DNA from 3 places in the Pantoea sp. SGAir0430 genome. Region 2 is predicted to be linked to each of the others. Evidence: predicted binding sites of a transcription regulator. Region 2 holds the regulator's gene; each other region holds the start of a gene.
What was found. The regulator Fur, encoded in region 2, represses iron uptake genes when iron is present. The targets are predictions, from matches to a motif close to ATAATAATGAGAACNACTATCAA.
Positions count from the first base shown of each region.

Region 1: a site for Fur is predicted at 1,204-1,226, ahead of E7738_RS11615 (isochorismate synthase). Genes of this name have one in related genera too.
Region 3: a site for Fur is predicted at 1,438-1,460, ahead of E7738_RS17700 (siderophore-interacting protein). Genes of this name have one in related genera too.

Region 1 is NZ_CP039427.1:2,421,787-2,425,009, reverse strand. Features, by position in the region: gene E7738_RS11615 (isochorismate synthase) at 1-1,173, opposite strand, end outside; gene fepB (Fe2+-enterobactin ABC transporter substrate-binding protein) at 1,353-2,318, shown strand; gene entS (enterobactin transporter EntS) at 2,313-3,223, opposite strand, start outside.
Region 2 is NZ_CP039427.1:1,804,463-1,807,685, forward strand. Features, by position in the region: gene ybfE (LexA regulated protein) at 114-389, shown strand; gene fldA (flavodoxin FldA) at 527-1,057, shown strand; gene fur (ferric iron uptake transcriptional regulator) at 1,410-1,859, shown strand; gene E7738_RS08710 (hypothetical protein) at 1,921-2,316, opposite strand; gene glnS (glutamine--tRNA ligase) at 2,553-3,223, opposite strand, start outside.
Region 3 is NZ_CP039427.1:3,769,055-3,772,277, reverse strand. Features, by position in the region: gene E7738_RS17705 (PadR family transcriptional regulator) at 1-511, opposite strand, end outside; gene E7738_RS17700 (siderophore-interacting protein) at 597-1,370, opposite strand; gene dnaJ (molecular chaperone DnaJ) at 1,787-2,923, opposite strand; gene dnaK (molecular chaperone DnaK) at 3,027-3,223, opposite strand, start outside.

The sequences.
Region 1 (3,223 bases), 620 kb from region 2:
CAGTCCAAAAGCGCGCAACATGGTGTCCAGCTTCACACCCGTTTCACGCCATTCTGATTCCGGTTGTGAGTCGGCGACGATGCCAGCGCCGGCAAACAGCCGCACGCGCGTGCCGTTTACCGTTCCGCAGCGAATGGTCACCACCCATTCGCCGTTGCCTTCGCTGTCGCACCAGCCGACGATGCCGCCAAACAGCTGGCGATCAAAGGGTTCGAGCTGCTGAATCAGCTGCTGCGCGCGGGCGTGCGGGAAGCCGCTCAGGGCCGGGGTTGGGTGCAGCAGCGCAGCCAGCGACAGCGCATTTTCGCGCTCATCCTGCACTTCGCCATCGATTTGCGTCGCCAGATGCCACAGCGTGGCGGTGGTGATCAGCGACGGCACGGTAGGCACTGACAGCAGGCGGCTACGCGGCTGCAGCGTGCTGCGCATCGCGTCGGTCACCAGCTGATGTTCGTGGCGATCTTTGGCTGACGCCATCAGGGTATTACCTGCCGCGCGATCGGCGCTGACATCGTCATGATGGCGGCGCGCCGAGCCGGCCAGCGGGCAGGAGGAGAAATCGCGCCCCTGTTTGCGCAGCATCAGCTCCGGGCTGGCACCCACCAGCGCGCCTCCTTCCGCCAGTGGCAGATGGAAATGGTAGCTATTGGGATTTTGCGCGATCACGCGCTGCATCAGCGCGGCGGTATCCACCGGCTGCTCCGTGACGATATCCATCAGGCGCGACAGCACCACTTTGTCCGGATCGCCGCGCTGGATGGTGGCAACGGCGTCGGCCACCATGCGGGTAAACACCGCGTGGTCTGGCACTGCCGTCCGCCGCCGCACTGCCGGCAGATCGCTCTGCTGCGCCGGTAACGCCTGTTGCAGGTCGGCGCGATTAAAGCTCTGCCAGGATTCGGGTATGAACAGCGACGCTGGCTGGCTGACGTCAAACGGAATCGCGCCCACCAGCAGCGGATTGGCGATCCCCTGCTTTTTCGCCGCGGCAAAGTGCTGGCGCAACTGCTGTTGAAAGTCGCCCTGCAGCAGCGCGGCATCGCCCACCGGCGTGTTGATCGTGGTATAGCAGCCCTGGGTGGCCAGGCTGCGCCATGGCGAGGTGAAAAGGAAACCGCGGCACAGCGCGGAAAAATCCTTCAGCCAGGCATTTTCAAACGTGGAGCTTTCCACCATAATTTTCACCTATAAATGATAAGATTATTAAGAATGATTATCATTTTTATTATGGCTCTGTAACCTACGTCGAAAGGGGCAAAGAGTCAATCCATTCGCGGGATTTACCGTGCTGTCAGACGTAAGCGGCGGCTGACGCCGGGCCAGGCATTAAGCTAAAAGGTGGATCAAAACTTATGAATAAATGCGGTTTATGGGGCATGGCTGTCCTGTTGTTCATTTTCCAGTCGCTGTCAGGGACAGCGCGGGCCGACCAGGGCTGGCCGCGCAGCGTACAGGGCGCGACCGGAACGGTAACGCTTCACCAGGCACCGCAGCGCATTGTCTCCACCAGCGTCACGCTGACCGGCTCGCTGCTGGCGATTGACGCGCCGGTCATCGCCTCAGGCGCGACCGCACCGAAAAGCCGCCTGGCCGACGATCAGGGCTTCTTCCGTCAGTGGGGCGAGGTGGCAAAGCAGCGCCACGTTAAGCGGCTGTACATTGGTGAGCCGAGCGCCGAGGCGATTGCGGCGCAAGCCCCGGATCTGATTATCGTCAGCGCCACCGGTAATGACTCCGCCCTGAAGCTGGTCAGTCAGCTGTCCGCCATTGCCCCCACGCTGGTGGTCAACTACGACGATAAGAGCTGGCAGGATGTGGTTACGCTGCTGGGGCAGGCCACCGGCCATGAAGCACAGGCAGCGCAGCGCGTAAAAGAGTTCGACGATCGCGAAGCGGCGCTGAAGCAGGCCATTACGCTGCCGCCGCAGCCGGTCTCCGCGATGGTATGGAACGGTGATGGCCGGGCAGTGAATCTGTGGACCGCCGCATCGGCGCAGGGCAAACTGCTGCAGCAGCTCGGTTTTACACTGGCGCAGCCGCCGGCCGACACGCAACAGGGGCACAGTATGGGCCAGCGCAAAGACATTATTCAGCTCTCGGGCGAGAATCTCGCCGCCAGCCTGACCGGCCACAGCTTCCTGCTGTTTGCCGGCGATGACAAAACTGCGCAGTCAGTGCTGAGTAACCCGTTCCTGGCACAAAACGCGGCGGTGCGCGATAAGCAGGTCTATGCGCTGGGCATCGACACCTTCCGCCTGGATTACTACAGCGCCAGCAATCTGCTGACGCGTCTGCATCAGCTGTTCGTCAAATCATGATGTTTGCTGCGCCAGCACCGGCGCGGGCGCCTGATAGCGCCGTAATCCTTTCATCATCAACCACATCATGACGCCAAGCAGTGTCGCGGCACAGCCAAACGCCGCGGCAGCCTGCGCCGGTAACAGCCACGAACCGAGGGCACCAATCAGCGCGGCGCCGAGGGCATCGCCGCACACGTTCTGCGCCGTCCACAGGCTGTTGATGCGGCCCAGCAGATGATCTGGCGTCAGCAGCTGAATCATTGCGTATTGCACCAGGCTGTTGATGGCACTGAAATAGCCGAAGCCCGCCAGACACAGCAGCGCCAGCCACAGCGTCGGCATCAGGCTGAACAGGCCCAGGGCGACGAAACCGGCCACGGCGCTGCCCAGCACCAGCCGCCCCGGGCGCGCCGCCTGTTTCAGCCTGCCGCTGGTAAATGCACCCACGGCGGCACCGAGCGGCACGGCGGCGTACAGCATACCGAGCTGGTCGGCGCTGACTGACCAGTGCGGTGCCAGCGCCGGGTACAGCACGCGGATGGCGCTGGCCAGCGTCACCAGCGCACCGGTCAGCGCCACCATGCCGACCAGCGGGCTGGCGAACAGGAACTGCACGCCGGTTGCCAGCGCCCGCAGCGGATGCTCGCGCGGCTGCGGAGGCGGGGGCAGCGCAGGTAGCTGCAGCAGCGTCAGCACCGTCAGCAGCGTGCCGAAGGCGGTCAGTCCGTAATTCCACAGCACGCCGCCGTGCGCGATCACCACACCAGCAATTGCCGGCGATAAAATCGAGCCGAAGCGCACCGTCAGCATGGTGATCGCGCCGGCCTGCATAATGTTTTCGCGTCCCACCAGCGCCGGCGTAGCGGCCAGCAGCGCCGTGACGCCAATCGCACCGAAAAAGCCGTCCCACAAGCCCAGCAGAT
Region 2 (3,223 bases):
TGATGTCGCGCTAAAAATTTGCCGCGGATGCTTTTTTCGCCGCGGTCGGGCCGATAAATGTTTAAATCGCGCAGCGCCTTTCCGCCGTTCGCGCCCACGCAGTTTCACAAACCATGGCAAAAGAACAGACAGATCGTACCACGCTCGATCTCTTCGCAGACGAGCGGCGTCCCGGTCGCCCTAAAACCAGTCCGCTGTCGCGTGATGAGCAGCTGCGCATTAATAAGCGCAACCAGCTGAAGCGCGACCGGGTGCGCGGCCTGCGCCGCGTTGAGCTGAAAATGTCCAGCGAAGCGGTCGACGCGCTTAATACGCTGGCCGAGCAGCAGAACATCAGCCGCAGTGAACTGATTGAACAAATGCTGCTGGCGCAGCTCAAACTGGCGTAACGTGCGCAGACCGCACGCTGGAACACAAACTCAGCGCTTTACACATTCCGCGCTTTTCGCCGGTCTGCTATCATTCGCATAACTGTGTCGTCTTCTGACTTACTTTCACAATCAGGATTTAAGAGGTTACTCACTCCATGGCAATCGTAGGCATTTTCTTCGGCAGCGATACCGGCAACACTGAAAACATTGCAAAAATGATCCAGAAACAACTGGGTAAAGATGTCGCCGAAGTGCATGACATTGCTAAGAGCACCAAAGAAGATCTCGAAGCATTCGATATTCTGCTGCTGGGTATTCCGACCTGGTACTACGGTGAAGCCCAGTGCGACTGGGATGACTTCTTCCCGACGCTGGAAGAGATTGATTTCAACGGTAAGCTGGTAGCGCTGTTTGGCTGCGGCGATCAGGAAGATTATGCCGAGTACTTCTGTGACGCGATGGGCACCATTCGCGACATCATTGAGCCAAACGGCGCAGTGATTGTGGGCCACTGGCCAACCGAAGGTTACCACTTCGAAGCCTCTAAAGGTCTGGCAGACGACAAACACTTCCTCGGCCTCGCCATCGATGAAGATCGTCAGCCTGAACTGACTAACGAGCGCGTCGACAAATGGGTTAAGCAGATCTTTGACGAGCTGCAGCTGCAGGCGATCATCGAAGCCTGATGCTTTCCTGTCCGATGTGGGCGCTGGCTCACATCGGGCAATGGAATTACCTATAAAAATAATAGCTACGGTTTTTTAACTTTTTCCCTCAATTCTGTAGAATACCCGCAACGGTCATCTGCTTATTCCTCGGGCATCAGACTGAGACTGCGCGAAAAGGAACATCGATCTGCACGATCCCGCTGAGGTTCACGACATTTCTCCTTACAGCATCCGGGGAATTGTCCGCCGCAGCCGGTTTTCATTTCGCAGGCTGAGCTCTATAATGAGACGCAAATGAGAATGCGCGTTGACCACACATTCAAGGCCTTTGCGCCGTAAGTGACTAGCAAAGTAACAGGACAATATCCGCATGACTGACAACAACTCCGCATTGAAAAAGGCTGGCCTGAAAGTCACGCTGCCCAGACTGAAGATTCTGGAAGTGCTTCAGGGACCCGGACCCGAGTCCCATCATGTCAGTGCGGAAGATTTGTACAAACGCCTGATCGACATGGGCGAAGAGATTGGTCTGGCGACGGTATACCGTGTTCTGAACCAGTTTGACGACGCCGGCATCGTGACGCGTCATAACTTCGAAGGCGGGAAATCCGTGTTCGAACTGACCCAGCAGCATCATCATGATCACCTGATTTGCCTCGACTGCGGCAAAGTGATCGAGTTTAGCGATGAATCTATCGAAACGCGTCAGCGTGAGATTGCAACACGCCACGGTATCAAACTCAGCAACCACAGCCTGTATCTGTACGGCCACTGTGCGCTGGGAGACTGCCGCGAAGACGAGACGCTCCACGATCAGTAATTGAATATGCTATGCAGTATAAAAAAACCGGTGCCAGGCACCGGTTTTTTTATGGCTGCGTTCAGGCGACCAGCGTTTCCTGCAAATAGCGCCAGCGCGGAACCGGCGTGCTGCAGTCCAGCACCGCCAGCGAAATGCGGGTCTGGTTGTTGCCGTTAAGCATTTGCAGTTCGTGATACTGAATGGTCACTTCCTGCTGCTGCTGGGAAATGATGGCATGCTCACTGGTGGCGATTCGCATCCCTTCCCGCTGCCCGTGCAGTTTGCGAAACAGGGTTTCAGTGTCATTGAGATCGAGCTGTTTGCCTTGCGGCGTCACCATTTTGAAGTCGGGATGAAAGTGCGACAGCAGCAGATCCATACTGTCATCGCTGCCTTCGGCCTGATTAAAAATACGTTCGATAAGCTGATGTAAAACCACCACGCTATGTTTGGCTTCCAGAGCGAGACTTGTCATTTTTCTTCCTTCGCTAACCCGCACAGCAACATTTAAGAGCGCATAGCCTACCTGAAAATAACGATTTCACACGGGTAAATTAGTTAATTTTATTAAAGTCAGATTAGTCGTAATCGCGCGCAATTACTGTTTTTTGTCTGGTTCAGCATAATCGATTCCCGTTTGCAGATAACGGGCAATAAAAAAGGGCGATTGCTCGCCCTTTGCTGATCATATCGTGCTATCAAGCAGTAAAATTATTCGCCGATTTTTGCCCAGGTATCACGCAGACCCACGGTGCGGTTGAACACCAGTTTCGACGGCTGCGAGTACACGCTATCAGCGCAGAAGTAACCTTCGCGCTCAAACTGATACGGCGCCAGCGCGCTGGCGGCACGCAGACCCGGCTCAACGAAGCCCTGTTTGATCTCCAGCGAGTTCGGGTTAATGGTGGTGAGGAAATCCTCGGCCGCGCCCGGGTTTGGCACGCTGAACAGACGATCGTACAGGCGGAATTCAGCAGGCAGCGCGTGAATCGCCGATACCCAATGAATAACGCCTTTGACCTTGCGGCCATCGGCCGGATCTTTGCTCAGGGTGTCGACATCGCAGGTAGCGTAGATGCAGGTGATGTTGCCGGCTTCATCTTTCGCCACGCGCTCGGCACGAATGACGTAAGCGTTGCGCAGACGAACTTCTTTACCCAGCACCAGACGCTTGTACTGCTTGTTGGCCTCTTCACGGAAGTCGGCGCGATCGATCCACACTTCACGGCTGAACGGCACCTCACGCGTGCCCATCTCCGGTTTGTTCGGGTGGTTCGGCATGCTGATGATTTCTTCATGCCCGGCCGGCAGGTTCTCGATTACCACTTTCAGTGGATCCAGCACCGCCATGGCGCGCGGCGCGTTCTCGTTGAGGTCGTCAC
Region 3 (3,223 bases), 2.0 Mb from region 2:
CCTGCAGCGCCGCCACGACAATTTCCACCGTGGCCGGTGAAATCTGCTCCTGCGACAGCCGGTGATTGAGCGTATAGCGAAGCGTATGGATTGCCTGCTCTACCTGCGGAATGCTGCGGTTGTTGACCAGGATCGCCAGCGAAGTGAGCCGCCCGATAATCACCGCCACGTTTTCGCCATTTTCCGCCAGCAGCGCGCGGCCCGCATCGTTGAGCGCGTAGGCTTTGCGCGTGGCCTGGGCATCCACCACGCGAATGGCGTCCATCTCTTCCAGCAGCGTCAGGTTGGGATAAATAATGCCGGGGCTGGGGGAATATTCGCCTTTCGACAACTCTTCCACCGATTTGATCAGCTCATAACCGTGCGCCGCGCCGCTGGCCAGAAAGTGCAGCATCAGCAGGCGAATATCACTGGCATCCAGCATCCTTTCGCGCCGCTTTCTGCGTGCGCCGGCACAGCTGGCACGCTGTGCCGCATCGGCGTGCTCTGGAACATCCCGCTGCTGTTTCATCGCCTTCCCGGGGTCAGTTGAGGGAGGTTGATAGTAGTCTGGTGCCTGGTAAAATTCAACACAGGCGGCAGCGGGCGGGCGCCGGTTATTTCTGATGCCAGTAAGCGACGGCGCGCACCAGGTCGCTGTGCGCCGCACGTTGCTGAGTAAAGTAATCGCTCAGCTGTTTCACCGCCGCGCCTTCGCCGGTCAGCCAGATGAAGTAGTCATCAGCAGGCAGCACAATCGGGTCCAGCAGCGGCGTCAGCGCCTCAGCCTGCATGTTGCCGCTGCCGAGCCAGCTCACCGTGACATCCGGCAGGTCACCAAGATACGCGCGGCCGACTGGCTCATCAACACAGGCCAGCAGATGAATCTGTTGTGCATGCATTTCCTGATAGCGGCGCTTAAATGCCGGCAGACCGGTCTCATCGCACACATAAATCTGACAGGCATAATCCACCGGCACGACGCATGAGCCGCGCGGGCCGCCCATCGCAATGCGATCGCCCGGCTGAGCGGCACTCGCCCAGCTGCTGGCGACGCCGCCGTCGTGGATGTAAAAATCCAGCGTCAGCGAATCGCTGCCGTTAAAGGCCAGCGGCGTATAGTCGCGCGCCGCCGGACGTACGCCGTCAGGCCAGACGATGCCTTCGTCGGTCATGTGTGGCAGCGCCAGCGCACCGCCCGGCGTATCCGGGAAAAACACTTTGATGTGGTCGTCAAAAGAGGGCGAGTGAAACCCCGCCAGATCGCTGCCGCTAAAGACGATGCGCCAGAAGGCATCGGCCACCCGCGTTTTGCTGGCGACGGTGATGTGACGGAAGCGTAATTCATTGCGCACGCGTTGTGGAGCGCGATAGTGAGTCGGGTTTGGCAACGTTTCTCTCCCTGCAGCGACGGTCCCGCGCTACTGCGCTGCCGCACACCGCTGATGGTGCATGTTATCGAAAATCATTCTCATTAAACGCCTTGCAAGATACCTATGATATATTTTCGACGCAATGCCGAAAAATGCTATTGGCGAAAACGGAGCCGGTTTTTGCAAGGTGAGGAAGCGTTTTTTAGTGGAGATTTTCACGGCTTGAGGTAGTCGCAAGCCGCACGATATTTGTAGCGGCGCGATTTATCGCGCAATAAATTGCGTCACTAGCGAAAATGCTGCCGTTTTGACAGGAGGTGAGCTGTTAAAGCGTTGAATGACTAAAAACAATGCCGTTGAATATTTGCACGGCAGAACTGCGCATAAAAAAAGCGGAGAGTTGCCTCTCCGCTTGTTACTGTCTGCGCACCCGATTAGCGGGTCAGATCGTCAAAGAACTTCTTTACGCCGTCGAAGAAGCTTTTCGAACGCGGGCTGTTTTTCTCGCCGGTAGGTCCGCCGAAGCTCTCTTCCAGCTCGCGCAGCAGCGCTTTTTGCTTGTCGTTGAGGCTGACCGGGGTTTCCACCACCACGCGACACAGCAAATCGCCGACCGCACCGCCACGCACCGACTTCACGCCTTTGCCGCGCATGCGGAACAGCTTGCCGGTCTGGGTTTCTGCCGGCACTTTCAGCTTCACGCGACCGTCGAGCGTCGGCACTTCAATCTCGCCGCCCAGCGCTGCCATGGCAAAGTTGATCGGCACTTCGCAGTACAGGTTGTTATCTTCACGCTCAAAGATCGGGTGTTTCTTCACCGAAACCTGCACGTACAGATCGCCAGCCGGTGCGCCGTGTTCGCCCGCTTCACCCTCTCCGCTGAGGCGGATACGGTCGCCGGTATCGACGCCTGCCGGGATTTTCACCGACAGCGTTTTCTGGCGCTCAACGCGGCCATGGCCGTGACAGGCGTTGCACGGATCTTTAATCACCGAGCCGCGACCGTGACAGGTCGGACAGGCTTGCTGCACGGTAAAGAAGCCCTGACGCATCTGTACCTGGCCCGCACCGTGACAGGTCGGACAGGTCTGCGGCTGGGTGCCCGCTTTGGCGCCGCTGCCGTGGCAGACATCACACTCTTCCAGCGTTGGAATGCGGATCTCTTTGGTCACGCCGCGTACCGCTTCTTCCAGCGTCAGTTCCATGTTGTAGCGTAAATCGGCGCCACGTGAGGCGCGCTGACGGCGACCACCACCAAAGATATCGCCGAACACGTCGCCAAAGATATCGCTGAAGTCGGCACCGCCGCCACCAAAGCCGCCGCCGAAGCCGCCACCACCGCCCTGCTCAAACGCCGCATGACCGTACTGATCGTAAGCTGCACGCTTCTGCGCATCGGTGAGGATCTCGTAGGCTTCCTTGACCTCTTTGAATTTCGTCTCGGCCTCTTTATCGCCCGGATTACGGTCCGGGTGATACTTCATCGCCAGGCGCTTATAGGCCTTTTTGATTTCGCGCTCATCGGCGGATTTTGAGACGCCTAAGATCTCGTAAAAATCACTCTTAGCCATTTTTCTCTGCCCTTAACATGATCGCACGGGCGTGGAGAGATCTCCGACGCCCGTGCTGGTTTCAACGGCTGTCAGGCCAGCCGTCGCGCCCGGTCAGGGGCAATTATTTTTTATCTTTCACTTCTTCGAATTCAGCGTCGACAACGTCGTCATCTTTCTTCGCCGAAGCGTCGCCGGCATCCGCTGCGCCGGCCTGAGCCTGTTGCTGCGCCAGTTCCATCAGCTTGCTGGACACTTCCATCAACGCCTGCATTTTGGCTTCGATTTCTGCTTTATCTTCGCCTTTCAGCGCGGTGTTCA